Regions from separate parts of the Pseudomonas sp. CFBP 8772 genome, predicted to be linked through region 2. Evidence: predicted binding sites of a transcription regulator. Region 2 holds the regulator's gene; the other holds the start of a gene.
The links. The regulator FliA, encoded in region 2, starts transcription of late flagellar genes. The targets are predictions, from matches to a motif close to CTAAAGTTTNNNNNNNNNNNGCCGNTAA.

Region 1 (7,165 bases), on a different contig from region 2:
CTTGAGCAGCATAAGGTTTTCCGGCCGCGCGCCGCGCCAGGCGTAGATCGACTGGTCGTCGTCACCCACAACAGTGAACTGGCAGCGCGTGCCGATGAGCATCTTCACCAGCAGGTACTGGCTGGCGTTGGTGTCCTGGTATTCGTCGACGAGGAGGTAGCGCACCTTGTGTTGCCACTTTTCCAGAATGTCGGCGTGCTCTTCGAACAGCTTCACCGGCAGCAGAATCAGGTCGTCGAAATCCACCGCGTTGTACGCCTTGAGCGTGCGCTGGTAGTGGCTGTAGACGATGGCGGCGGTCTGTTCCTTGGGGTTGCGCGAATTGGCGAGGGCTTCGGGCGGCAGAATCAGTTCGTTTTTCCAGGCGCCGATCATGTTCTTGATCTCGTCGACGCCGTCGTCGCCCGAGTATTCCTTCTGCATGATGTCGGTCATCAGCGCCTTGACGTCGGTCTCGTCGAAGATCGAGAACCCGGGCTTGTACCCCAGACGGGCGTGTTCCTTGCGGATGATGTTCAGGCCCAGGTTGTGAAACGTCGAAACGGTCAGGCCGCGCCCTTCGCCGCTGCGCAAAAGGGTCCCGACGCGCTCCTTCATCTCCCGCGCCGCCTTGTTGGTAAAGGTCATGGCGACGATGTACTGGGCACGGATGCCGCAGTTCTGGATGAGGTGGGCAATCTTGCGTGTGATCACGCTGGTCTTGCCGGAGCCAGCGCCGGCGAGCACCAAAAGAGGGCCGCCGACGTAGTTCACGGCTTCCTGTTGCCGGGGATTGAGTCGGGACATGGGGAAAAGTGGGGTCGCTTTGAAAAGGGCGGGCATTTTAACAGGGTCAGCGGATTTCGCAGCCACCGTCCGACACTGTGATGCGCCGCGCTATCTATATTTCGCCGTTTTGTTACATTTGCCTACTGCGGATGATTATCGCGTTTGACGACCCTCATTCGGGGGTGCGCCAAGGTCTTTACGTTTGTGTGGGGAGTTAGCTTGTCTACGCCTGTCGAACCCTTGCGCTTGCTGCTTCTGGCGGACACGCCCGAATGGCCGGCATCGTTGCGCGAGTGCCTGGCGCCGCTCGTAGACGCCGCCGTCCTGGACTGCGCGTCGAGCTGGGACGCCGTTGGCGATCAAACAGACCTCGCAGCCCCTGGAATCCTTTTCACCACTGAAGCCCTTCAGCCCGCCGCCGGCCAATGCAACTGGCCCACCGTATTGCTTTTTGACACGGAGCCGGACGAAGAGCCCGTCGGCGTCAGCGACTGGCTGGTGCGCGATGCGCTCACTCCGCAGGCCTTGCGCCGTTGTCTGCGTCATGTGCGCGAACGGGGCGTGCTGGAAACCACGCTCAATCGCCTCGCAGAGCAGGACCCTCTTACCGGTATCGCCAACCGCCAGGGCTTTCAGACCCTGTTGGCCGCCCGGCTGGCCGAGTTCGACGGTCGAGGTCTGGCCCTTGGGCATCTGGACCTGGACAACTTCCGCCGCGCCAATGACGCGTTGGGTCATCAGGCAGGCGATCGACTGATCCTGCAAGTCGTGGCGCGGCTGAAAGGCCAACTGGAAGCGTGCGATCAACTGGCACGACTGGGCAGCGATGAATTCGCCCTTCTGATCGACACTCGACGTGCCCCTGAGCGGGCGGAGTCCATTGCCGAGCGCATCACCGAAGCCTTGTCCGAACCGTATTGGGTCGATGGCGAAAGCCTGTTGATCGGGTGCAGCCTGGGCATCGCCTATGCGCGCATCAATGGCGGCGCCGATCCCTTGATGTGGCATGCGCATATCGCCATGCAGCAGGCCAAAGGCACGCAGGGCTGCACGTTTCACGTCTTCAACGAACGCATCAACCGCAATGCCCGAAGCCTCGCCGACCTGGAAAGCGAGCTGCGCCGCGCCTTGCGTCGCGACGAGCTGGAGCTGCATTACCAACCGCGCCTGTGCCTGAACACCGGGCACATTCTGGGGCTTGAGGCACTGGTGCGCTGGCGCCACGCTGAACGTGGGCTGTTGCCGCCGAGTGAATTCGTGCCATTGGCCGAGCAGAGCGGGCTGATCGTGCCGCTGGGATACTGGGTCATCGCCCGTGCGCTCCGAGACATGCAGGCGTTGCGCGAGAAAGGCGTACCGCCGCTGCACATGGCGATCAACCTTTCATTCCGTCAATTCCAGGACAACCAGTTGCTCGCAACGCTCAGCCGATTGATTGCCGATCGCGGCATTGACGCGCAATGGCTGGAATTTGAACTGACCGAAACGGCGGTCATGCGCCGCAGTGACCTGGTCAGGCAGACCATGGACGCGCTGGGTCGCCTGGGGGTGCGCTTCTCGCTGGACGATTTCGGCACCGGGTTTTCATCCTTCGTGCACCTCAATAGCCTGCCGATCACGCTGCTGAAGATCGACAAGAGCTTTGTCGGTGAAATGGAGCAGCGCGAGGAAAACCGCAAGCTGGTCCACGCCATGATCAACCTGGCCCACAACCTCAGCCTCGAAGTGGTGGCCGAAGGTGTTGAAACCCCTGAGCAACTGGCCTTGCTGCGCAGCTTCAACTGCGATCAGGTCCAAGGGTTTCTCATCAGCCACCCGCTTGCGTTGCCAGAGCTGACGGAGTATCTGGCGATGCATCAGGTGCAGAGAAAGGGACTGCAGGGGACTTGAGGAGCCACGCACGGCCCTACAGGTCTGAGTTCGCCTACCCCATCACCACAACGCCCGTCGCCTCTTTGCGCAGCAGCCGCGCCGTCTTGCGCTCGAATGCCCAGGTCAGTGCGACCGCTGAGCAGAGCAGGCCGATCGCCAGTCCCCACCACACGCCCACCGCGCCCTGGTTCGCCAAAAACCCAAGGCCCCACGCCAACGGCGCGCCGACCACCCAGTAGCTCGCCAGCCCGATCAGGAACGTGGTTTTTGCGTCCTTGAAACCTCGAATGGCACCCATGGCAATGGTCTGCGTGCCGTCGAGAATCTCGAACCAGGCGGCGATGGCCAGCAGCTTCACCGCCAGCTCGACCACTCCCTGGTATTTCGGATCGTTGACGTCCACGAACAACCCGATGACGGCGTGGGGCGCGACCCAGAACAGAATGCCAAACGACAGCATCAGCAGCCCGCCGAAACCAATCCCCATGCGTCCGGCAGTGCGCGCCAGCAGCAGGTTTCCCGCCCCGTAGTGCAAGCCGATGCGCATGGTCACCGCGTAGGAAATCCCGACCGGAACCATGAACGCCATCGACACCGATTGAAGGGCGATCTGGTGCGCGGCCATCTGGGTGCTGCCCATGGCCCCCATGCAGAACGCCGCAAAGGTGAACAGCCCGACTTCCACCGCGTACGTGCCGCCAATGGGCAGGCCCAGGCGCCACAGCTCTTTCAGGCAGCTGCGCGAGAGTTTCATCAGTTCTTTGTGAAGGGGGTACGCCGCGTAGGCGCTGTGATAACGAATGTGAAGTGCGAGGGCCAGGGCCATGGCGTTGGTGACAATGGCCGTGACCAGGCCAATGCCCATCAGGCCCCAGTGCGGCAGGCCGAACAGTCCGTGGATAAAGGCGTAATTGAGCCCGAAGTTGAGCGCCACGCCCACCAGGCTGATCACCATCACGGGTGTGGCGCGCCCCAGCGCACTGGTGAATCCGCGCAGGGCCATGAAGCTCAGAAGGCCGGGCAGCGCCAATGGCAGCGTGATCAGGAATTCACTGGCCATGTGCACGTTGGCTTCATCTTGACCAAACTGCAGCAGAATCGGCTCGAGGTTCCACAGGATCAGCGCGGCAATCAGCGCCATGCCCCATGCCAGCCACAAGCCGGCCTGGGTCAAGCGTGTGACGCCTGCGTGATCGTTCGCGCCCTTGCGGATGGCAGCCAACGTGCCGACCGCGGCCATGACACCCACGCAGAAGAACGACACGAAGTTATAGCTCGCCGCACCCAGCCCGCCACCGGCCAGGGATTCCGGGCCCAGTTTGCCCATCATTACGGTGTCGGTGAACACCATCAGCATGTGCGCCATCTGCGAAGCAATCAGCGGCCCGGCCAGACGCAGGATGATCCACAGTTCTTTGAAGGCGTGCTGGTGCATGGTCTTTGCGCTCGGGTTACTGGTGTTGGCAGGCCGGTCATTGTGGGGATTCAGGCGGGGATGCACAAAGGGATAAATGCGATCTCTCGCATGAGTAAAACTCATCCTGATATTTCTTTAGTAGAGTGATCTCACCTGCCCGACTGCCTGAGGGATACCCGTCGATGTCACGCACCCTTCCGCCACTGTATGCCCTGCGCGCGTTTGAAGCCGCTGCGCGACACAGTTCGTTCACGCGTGCCGCTGAAGAGCTGTCGATCACCCAAAGCGCGGTCAGTCGGCATATCCGCACGCTCGAAGAGCATTTCGCCTGCCGTCTGTTTCGCCGCAACGGTCGCAATCTGCAGCTTACCGAGGCCGCGCGTGAGTTGCTGCCGGGCGTACGGGAAGGTTTTTTGGCCTTGGAGCGAGCCTGCAGCGCGTTGATGGCGGAGGAGGGCATCTTGCGCATGAAGGCTCCATCGACCCTGACCATGCGCTGGTTGCTGGCGCGGCTGAGTCGTTTCCGCCATCTGCAGGTGGGCAACGAAGTCCAGCTGACCAGCGCCTGGATGGACATCGACAGCGTCGACTTCACCCAGGAGCCATTCGATTGCGCGGTGTTGCTCAGCCATGGGCACTTCCCGCCGGAGTGGGAGGCGACCTACCTGTTCCCTGAGCTGCTGATTCCCGTGGGCGCGCCGACGCTGCTGGATGATGAGCCTTGGGATGCCGAGCGACTGGCTGGCGCCGAACTGTTGCATCCCACGCCCGACCGTCGCGACTGGCGCCGATGGCTGGAGCACATGGATTTGTCTGACCGGGTCTCGCTCAAGGGAGGGCAGGTCTTCGACACGCTGGAGCTGGGCATGATTGCGGCGGCCCGGGGTTACGGCGTTTCCATGGGCGATCTGCTGATGGTGGCGGAGGATGTCGCCCAGGGCCGACTGAGCCTGCCTTGGCGCACAGCGGTGGTCAGCGGGGAAAACTACTACCTTGTCTGGCCAAAGACTCGGCCGGGCGGCGAGCGTATGCGGCGGTTGAGTGACTTTTTGCAGGGCGAGGTGCAGGCGATGGAATTGCCGGACGTGACGATTCTGGAGTGAGCCGTAAAGCGCTCGGCCATCGAAAGCGGACGCAGGACAGCCAAAGAGGGGATTAATTCCGTCCTGAAACGATGTAGGACTCAAGTATTTCGTTTGTCCGCCGAAGGTGTATTGCAGAGCCGGTTCACCTCAATCGGCTCATCGATTCCCTCTATTAGAATTCGTCCGAATGGTGTTCCTGAGATCCAGGACGGCCCAGTCGTTCGGCAAGGAGCACCCATGCCTCAGCCTCGCGCCCGAATTGCCTCGCAACTCGGCATTGCCCTGGCCGTTATTCTGGCCGTCGTCATCAGCGGCAGCACGCTGTTTGCCCTGCGCTCACTGGACTCGGCAAATCTGGTCATCCGTGAGGAGCACATGAGCAGCGAAGCCCGGTTGCTCGCCGACCAGTTGAACACCTTCCACAGCACGTTGCGCGACAGCACCCTGCGTCTGAGCGGTCTGTTCGAGAAGCGTTTTTCGGCCGGCCTGAGCCTGCAGGGTGATCAGCAGATTGCGGTCGCGGGCGTGCAGACCCCTGCATTACTGCTCAACGGCAACGCGCTGAACAACGACTTCACTGAAGTCGACGACTTCAAAAACATGACGGCCGGCGTGGCGACGGTCTTCGTTCGCAGCGGCGACGACTTCGTGCGCGTCAGCACGTCCCTGAGCAAGCAGGACGGCTCGCGCGCCCTCGGCACCTCGCTGGATCACAAGCATCCGGCCTACGAAAAGCTGCTGGCCGGGCAGGGATACGTCGGTCGCGCGCTGTTGTTCGACCGTTTGTACATGACGCAGTACAGCCCGGTGCGTGACGCCAGCGGAAAGGTCATCGCCGTGTTGTTCGTCGGCTTCGATTACACCGACGCGCAGAAGGCGCAGTTCGACAACCTGAAAAACTTCCGCATCGGTTCCACCGGTTCGCTGGCGTTGCTTGATGAGCAGAACAAATGGCTGGTGCCGCCTGCGGGCGTGAAGGACCTGGATCAGGCAAGCACCACGCTGGCCGAGTTCGCCAAGACGCCGAGCGTTGGGCGTTTCTGGCAGGACGCCGGTGAAGATTTCTACACCGTCGGCGAGAAGTTTGCCGGCGGCCCGTGGACGGTTCTGGCGACGATGCCCAAGGATGAAATCAGCGCAGTGACCTGGAGCGTCGGCACGCAATTGGCAATTGGCAGCCTTCTGGCGATGTTGATCGCTGTCGGCGCCGCGATCTGGCTGTTGCGCAGCAAGCTACGGCCGCTGTCGGCGCTGGTCAGTCAGGCAGAAGCCCTCGGCGCAGGTGATCTGAGTGCACGTCTGAACATTTCCAGCCATGACGAAATTGGTCAGTTGGCAGGCAGCTTCAACACGATGGGCCAGGCGCTGGAAACCATGGTGTCCCACATTCGCACGGCCGCGCAGGAAGTCAGCACCCGCGCCAACGCACTGTCCGGCTTGTCGGGCGGCGCTTATGACGGAATGGAACAGCAATCCGGCGAAATCACCAGCATGGCCGGTGCAGTGGAGGAGTTCAGCGCCACGGCCCTGACCATCGCCGACAACATGGGCACCACCGAACGCATGGCCCAGGGCAATGCCCAGCAGACGCGCATCGGTCGTACGTCCATGGAGGAAGCATCGGCCTCGCTGGAGCAAATTGCAGGCTCGCTGAGCAGCACCGCGACGGTGATCGATACCTTGGGCCAGCGCTCGCAAGAGATCGGCGGGATTGTCAGCGTCATCACCTCGATCGCCGAGCAGACCAACCTTCTGGCCCTTAACGCCGCGATCGAAGCCGCACGCGCCGGCGAGCAAGGCCGGGGTTTTGCGGTAGTGGCGGATGAAGTTCGCAGCCTGGCATCACGTACGCGCCAGGCCACCGATGAAATCTCCGGAATGATCAGCAGCATCCAGCAAGAGACCAGCAATGCCATCAGCACTATGCAGCAAGGCAACGCGCTGATGCAGGAAGGTCTCGCGCGCAACGCCAAAGTCGCAGCAGCGCTGGCCCAGATCGACGAACAAAGCCGCTCGGCCGGTG
Region 2 (7,165 bases):
GATCCGCTGCGTCCTTGTCCATCACGCCACGCTTGACCGCGATCGCACGCAGGACCGCAGGGTCCATGCCTTTGCCGTCATCGGAAATCGACAGCAGGATGTGATCGCCTTCCTGTTCGGCCGAGAGAATCACACGACCGTTCCGGGCCTTGCCCGACGCCTCGCGCTCTTCAGGCGACTCGATACCGTGGTCGACCGCGTTGCGCACCAAGTGGACCAGCGGGTCGGCCAGGGCTTCGACGAGGTTTTTGTCCAGGTCGGTTTCTTCACCCACCAGTTCAAGGCTGATTTCTTTCTTCAACTGACGCGCCAGATCGCGAACCAGTCGCGGGAAGCGACCGAACACTTTCTTGATCGGCTGCATGCGGGTCTTCATGACCGCGGTCTGCAGGTCAGCAGTCACCACGTCCAGATTGGACACGGCCTTGGACATGGCTTCATCGGCGCTGTTGGCGCCCAGGCGCACCAGGCGGTTACGCACCAGCACCAGTTCACCGACCATGTTCATGATTTCGTCCAGCCGCGCGGTGTCGACGCGCACGGTGGTTTCGGCTTCAGCCGGCGGTTTTTCGCTGGCCGCCGGAGCAGCAGCACGCGCCGGAGCAGGCGCAGAGGCAGGCGTCGCTTTGGCCGGTGCCGCCGCAGCAGGCGTCGGTTTGGCAGGTTCGGCTTTTGCGACGGGCTCAGGCTTGTTGGCCGGTGCCGCGGCGGCCACCGCAGGTTCGAACTTGCCTTTGCCGTGCAACTGGTCCAGCAGGTCTTCGAATTCGTTGTCGGTGATTTCGTCCGAGGCCGCCGCTTTCGACGGGGCCGCAGGTGCAACCGGCGCGGCAGGCGCAGCGGCAGCAGGAGCAGCATGAGCCGCGGCGTCAGGAGCAGCAGTACCAACGGCATCCGGCGAGAACGAGCCTTTGCCATGCAACTGATCCAGCAGCGACTCAAATTCGTCGTCAGTGATTTCGTCACTGGCCGGTGCGGCAGACGGCGTCACGGCCGCCGGCGGTTGCACGGCATCGACGGCGAACTGGCCTTTGCCATGCAACTGATCGAGGAGTGATTCGAATTCAGCGTCGGTGATTTCATCGCTGGCCGCAGCGCCGGCCGGTGCAGCGGGAGCCGCTGCCGCCGGTGCTGCCGCGACAGGTGCGGCTGCCGCAGGGGCAGAGGCAACCGGTGCAGGACCGCCCGCCGCTTGCGCCTTGACGGCGTTCAGCGAATCCAGAAGCTGTTCGAATTCAAGGTCGGTGATGTCTTCGGACGGCGCTTCAGCCACCGGCTCTTCGACCACCGGGGCTGCAGCCACTTCCTCTTGCGAAGCAGGCTCGGCCAGGCGAGCCAGCGCGGCCAGCAATTCAGGTGTGGCGGGGGTAACGCTGGAGCGCTCGCGCACTTGACCGAACATGCTGTTGACGGTGTCGAGTGCTTCAAGGACCACGTCCATGAGCTCCGAGTCGACGCGGCGTTCACCCTTGCGCAGGATGTCGAACACGTTCTCGGCGATGTGACAGCATTCAACCAGCTCGTTGAGCTGGAGGAAGCCGGCGCCCCCTTTTACAGTGTGAAAACCGCGAAAAATTGCATTGAGCAGGTCCGCATCGTCCGGCCGGCTTTCCAGCTCGACCAACTGCTCTGACAACAGCTCGAGAATCTCGCCGGCCTCTACCAGAAAATCCTGAAGGATTTCTTCATCGGCGCCGAAGCTCATTGGGGGGTGCTCCTAAAATTAACCGTCAAACCGATCCGGAGGCTGCACTGACGGCCTGCGCGCATTGCTTTCGTCGAAGCATTGGCGCGCGGGTCCAGCAGCCACTTTCACAGAAAACCTGAAGACCGAGACAGAATGACCGAATCAGAATCCGAGGCTGGATAGCAGATCGTCAACATCATCCTGTCCGGATACAACGTCTTCACGTTTATCGGCATGAATCTGCGGACCTTCACCCTTGGAGTGAAGTTTTTCTTGTTCTTTTTGCTGACGGAACATTTCCTGGTCGTGCTCGATGCCCGCGAAGCGGTCCACCTGGCTCGCCATGAGCACCAGCTTGAGCAGATTGCGCTCGACTTCGGTGACCAGCGTGGTCACGCGCTTGATCACCTGACCGGTGAGGTCCTGGTAATCCTGAGCGAGCAGAATGTCGTTCAGGTGCGCGGAGACTTCGGTGGTCTCTTTCTCGCTGCGGGTCAGGAACACATCGACGCGGCGGGCCAGATCACGGAACTCTTCGGCGCTGATTTCGCGGCGCATGAAGCGTCCCCAATCGGCGCTCAACGCCTTGGCGTCGTCACTGAGCCCGTGCATCAACGGCGTGCTCTGCTCCACCAGGTCCATGGTCCGGTTGGCCGCGTTTTCGGTCAGCCTGACCACGTACGACAGCCGCTCGGTGGCGTCGGTGATCTGGGAGACCTCCTCGGCCTGGGGCATGTTCGGGTCGATCTGGAAGTTGACGATCGCGCTGTGCAGCTCGCGCGTCAGTTTGCCGACTTCCTGATACAGGCCGCGGTCGCGGGTCTGGTTAAGCTCATGGATCAGTTGCACGGCGTCGCCGAACTTGCCTTTTTCAAGGCTCGCGACCAGCTCTTGTGCGTGTTTCTTCAGGGTTGACTCAAAGTCACCCATTGTCGAATCTTTGGAATCCATAGCGCCCTCGCAGCGGACATCAGCTATTGACGCGCTCAAATATTTTTTCGATTTTTTCTTTGAGCACTTGCGCGGTGAACGGCTTCACCACGTAGCCGTTCACACCGGCCTGAGCGGCTTCGATGATCTGCTCGCGCTTGGCTTCGGCAGTCACCATCAGCACCGGCAGACTGCGCAGACGCTCGTCGGCACGCACCTGACGCAACAGGTCGATGCCGGACATGCCCGGCATGTTCCAGTCAGTGACGAGGAAGTCAAAAGCGCCGCTTTGCAGCATGGGCAATGCGGTGAGTCCGTCATCTGCTTCGGCCGTGTTGGTGAACCCAAGGTCACGCAACAGGTTTTTTATGATCCGCCGCATCGTTGAGAAGTCATCAACGATGAGGATTTTCATGTTCTTGTCCAATTCGACCTCCAAGCAGTCTTTAACGCGTTCAGCACCTGAACGCGCGTCCAATCAATACCGTCTGTGCCGAACATGAAAAGGGGTTTCAATCGACCGGAACGAGCGCAGCGAAACCGGATCATCTACGACCCGGTTCGACCGACTCCTGCCGTGTCTCTTTTGCTTCCCGCTCACGTCTTGCACAGCCGGTCTTACAAGCAAAACACGCAGGCCTCATGGCCTGCGCCTGATTCACGAACGTGCGCGCCACTCGCCAAGACGACCGCGCAGCCGCGCCGCGCATTGACTGTGCAGCTGGCTGACACGCGATTCGCTGACCCCCAGGACCTCACCGATTTCCTTGAGGTTCAGCTCTTCGTCGTAGTACAGCGACAAGACCAGGCGTTCACGTTCGGGCAAGTTGGCGATCGCCTCGGCCAGCGCGGCCTGGAAGCGCTCGTCTTCCAGATCCCGCGACGGTTCGAGGGACTGGCTCGCGCCGTCCTCGTGCAGCCCTTCGTGTTCGCCGTCCTGCAACAGGTCGTCGAAACTGAACAGGCGGCTGCCCAGGGTATCGTTCAAAATCCCGTAGTAATCGTCGAGACTCAATTCAAGTTCGGCAGCAACCTCGTGATCTTTAGCGTCACGGCCGGTTTTTGCTTCGATTGCACGAATCGCGTCGCTGACCATGCGCGTGTTGCGGTGGACCGAGCGCGGTGCCCAGTCCCCCTTGCGCACTTCGTCGAGCATCGCGCCACGGATACGAATACCCGCGTACGTCTCGAAACTGGCCCCTTTGGTGGAGTCGTATTTGGTCGAGACTTCGAGCAAGCCAATCATGCCCGCCTGAATCAAATCCTCGACCTGCACACTGGCCGGCAGACGCGCCAGCAAGTGGTAGGCGATTCGTTTGACCAGCGGTGCATAACGCTCGATCAGCTCATACTGGGAGTCTTTGGACGATTTGCTGTACATGCGATAGCCACTTGCTGTCATGAGACGGGCCCTGCGCTGGTGTGATGCACGAGGCGTTCTACGAAAAATTCCAGGTGACCGCGCGGGTTCGCCGGCAGCGGCCAGGTGTCGACTTTCTGCGCGATGGCCTTGAACGCCAGGGCACATTTGGAACGCGGAAACGCTTCGTACACGGCGCGCTGTTTCTGCACGGCCTTGCGTACGCATTCGTCGTACGGCACGGCGCCTACATACTGCAGGGCCACGTCGAGAAAACGGTCGGTGACTTTCGTCAGCTTGGCGAAGAGGTTGCGCCCTTCCTGCGGGCTCTGGGCCATGTTGGCCAGGACGCGGAAGCGGTTCATGCCGTAATCGCGGTTGAGCAGTTTGATCAGGGCGTAGGCGTCGGTGATCGACGTGGGCTCGTCGCACACCACCAGCAGCACTTCCTGGGCGGCGCGGACAAAGCTCACGACCGACTCGCCGATGCCGGCGGCCGTATCAATGACCAGCACATCGAGGTTGTCGCCGATGTCACTGAAAGCCTGAATCAGCCCGGCATGCTGCGCCGGGGTCAGGTGGACCATGCTCTGGGTGCCCGATGCCGCCGGCACGATGCGTACGCCGCCCGGGCCCTGCAGCAGGACATCGCGCAGCTCGCACCGCCCTTCGATGACATCAGCCAGGGTGCGCTTGGGGGTCAGACCCAACAATACGTCGACGTTGGCCAGACCCAGATCGGCGTCCAGCAGCATGACGCGACGTCCCAGCTCGGCCAGCGCCAGTGAAAGATTCACTGAAACGTTGGTCTTGCCTACGCCACCTTTGCCACCGGTCACCGCGATAACCTGTACGGGATGCATGCTGCCCATGTTAATTGTTTACCTTGTCTTGCTTAGACCTAAGCCACATGTCGGGCTGCACGTTCAGTGCCTGAACAATGCCTGGCAGACCATCGATGCAGGAAAATTCCACTGTCATTTCTCTACCTAGCCCGCACGCTTGCCGGTGCTGTGATAAAGATCCGCAAACATATCCGCCATCGCTTCCTCGCTAGGCTCCTCCTGCATCTGCACACTCACAGCCCGGCTCACCAATTGGTGCCGACGCGGCAAATGCAGATCATCCGGTATCCGTGGGCCATCCGTGAGATAGGCCACAGGCAGTTCGTGTGTCACGGCCAGGCTGAGCACTTCGCCGAGGCTGGCCGTTTCGTCGAGCTTGGTCAGGATGCACCCGGCCAGGCCGCAACGTTTGTAACTGTGATAAGCCGCTGACAGCACCTGCTTCTGGCTGGTTGTTGCCAGCACCAGGTAGTTGCGCGCCTTGATGCCACGGCCGGCGAGGGTTTCCAGTTGCAGACGCAGTGCCGGATCGCTGGCTTGCAGGCCGGCGGTGTCGATCAACACCACGCGCTTGCGCAACAGCGGCTCCAGCGCCTGTGCCAGGGACTGGCCCGGGTCGACGTGGGTGACCGGTACATTGAGGATCCGGCCCAGGGTTTTAAGCTGTTCCTGAGCGCCAATGCGGAAACTGTCCATGCTCACCAGCGCGATATTTTGCGCGCCGTATTTCAACACATATCGGGCCGCCAGTTTAGCCAGCGTGGTGGTTTTACCCATGCCGGCAGGGCCGACCATGGCAATCACACCGCCCTCTTCCAGCGGCTCGATGTCCGGCGTGGCAATCATGCGGGCCAGATGGGCCAGCAGCATGCGCCAGGTGTGAGCCTGATCACCGGATTCCGGGACCATCGCCAACAGATCGCGGGACAGTGGGCCGGAGAGGCCGACACGCTGCAGACGGCGCCACAGGTTGGCCTGCTGCGGACGGCTGCCTTGCAGCTGGTTCCAGGCCAGCGAGCCCAGCTGGACTTCCAGCAGTTCGCGCAGGCCGTTCAATTCGGAGCGCATCGCTTCGTAGGCACGGTCGCCGACGGCAGGCTCGGCGTTGCGTTCGGCACGCTCGGCGGCAACAGCGGCGTGGACCGACGGGCGAAACGGTTCTTCCAGGGTCGGTTCGATCTGCTTGCTGTCATCCATCGCCAGACCGACGAACAACTGGCGATTGGCGACAGTGTCCAGCTCGCTGCGGTGGGTCAGCTCCGCCTGAGCGGTGACGATGCGCGACTGAGTCTTGCGCAGCTCTTCTTCGAGTTCGATGTTCGGCACACGGGGGGCCAGCGCAGACAACTTGTAGTCCAGGGCCGCGGTCAGTTCCACGCCGCCGGCGATCCGCCGGTTCCCGATGATGGCGGCTTCAGCGCCCAGCTCATCGCGAACCAGTTTCATGGCTTGTCGCATATCGGCGGCGAAAAAACGCTTAACTTGCATGACTCACTACCTCAGCCGTTAGGCCCGACAGTCGCTACGATGGTGACTTGCTTATTGTCAGGAATTTCCTGGTAAGCCAAAACATGCATATTCGGTACAGCCAACCGTCCAAAGCGGGACAACATGGCGCGAACCGGACCTGCGACCAACAAAATAACCGGCTGCCCCTGCATCTCCTGACGCTGCGCCGCTTCGATCAACGAGCGCTGAAGTTTCTCAGCCATGCTCGGTTCGAGGAGAACGCCTTCTTCCTGACCCTGACCTGCCTTCTGCAGACTATTTAGCAATATCTGTTCCAACCTTGGTTCAAGGGTGATCACAGGCAGCTCCGGCTCAATGCCGACAATGCTTTGGACGATTGCGCGGGACAATCCGACCCGTACTGCAGCCACCAGCGCGGCGGTATCTTGACTACGCGCAGCGTTGTTGGCGATAGCCTCGGCGATGGAGCGGATGTCGCGAACCGGTACCTGTTCGGCGAGCAGCGCCTGCAGCACCTTCAGCAGGGCCGACAGCGACAGCACACCCGGGACCAGCTCTTCCGCCAGTTTTGGCGATCCCTTGGCCAGCAGGGTCATCAATTGCTGGACTTCCTCGTGGCCGATCAGTTCATGAGAGTGCTTGTAGAGAATCTGGTTCAAGTGGGTCGCCACCACGGTACTGGCGTCCACCACGGTGTAACCGAGGGATTGCGCCTGGGCGCGCTGGCTGATTTCGATCCACACGGCCTCCAGGCCAAACGCCGGGTCTTTGGCAGTGATGCCGTTGAGGCTGCCAAATACCTGGCCGGGGTTGATGGCCAGTTCGCGGTCGGGGTAGATCTCGGCTTCGGCCAGGGTCACGCCCATGAGCGTC

Region 1: a site for FliA is predicted at 5,240-5,267, ahead of IFT99_RS04990 (methyl-accepting chemotaxis protein). Genes of this name have one in related genera too.

The regions. Positions count from the first base shown of each region.
Region 1 covers NZ_JACYUI010000002.1:291,426-298,590, forward strand. The annotation lists gene rep (DNA helicase Rep) at 1-786, opposite strand, end outside; gene IFT99_RS04975 (putative bifunctional diguanylate cyclase/phosphodiesterase) at 988-2,658, shown strand; gene IFT99_RS04980 (NorM family multidrug efflux MATE transporter) at 2,693-4,075, opposite strand; gene IFT99_RS04985 (LysR substrate-binding domain-containing protein) at 4,240-5,160, shown strand; gene IFT99_RS04990 (methyl-accepting chemotaxis protein) at 5,380-7,165, shown strand, end outside.
Region 2 covers NZ_JACYUI010000001.1:103,847-111,011, reverse strand. The annotation lists gene IFT99_RS00485 (chemotaxis protein CheA) at 1-1,705, opposite strand, end outside; gene IFT99_RS00480 (protein phosphatase CheZ) at 1,850-2,638, opposite strand; gene IFT99_RS00475 (chemotaxis response regulator CheY) at 2,658-3,032, opposite strand; gene fliA (RNA polymerase sigma factor FliA) at 3,276-4,019, opposite strand; gene fleN (flagellar synthesis regulator FleN) at 4,016-4,849, opposite strand; gene flhF (flagellar biosynthesis protein FlhF) at 4,967-6,310, opposite strand; gene flhA (flagellar biosynthesis protein FlhA) at 6,322-7,165, opposite strand, start outside.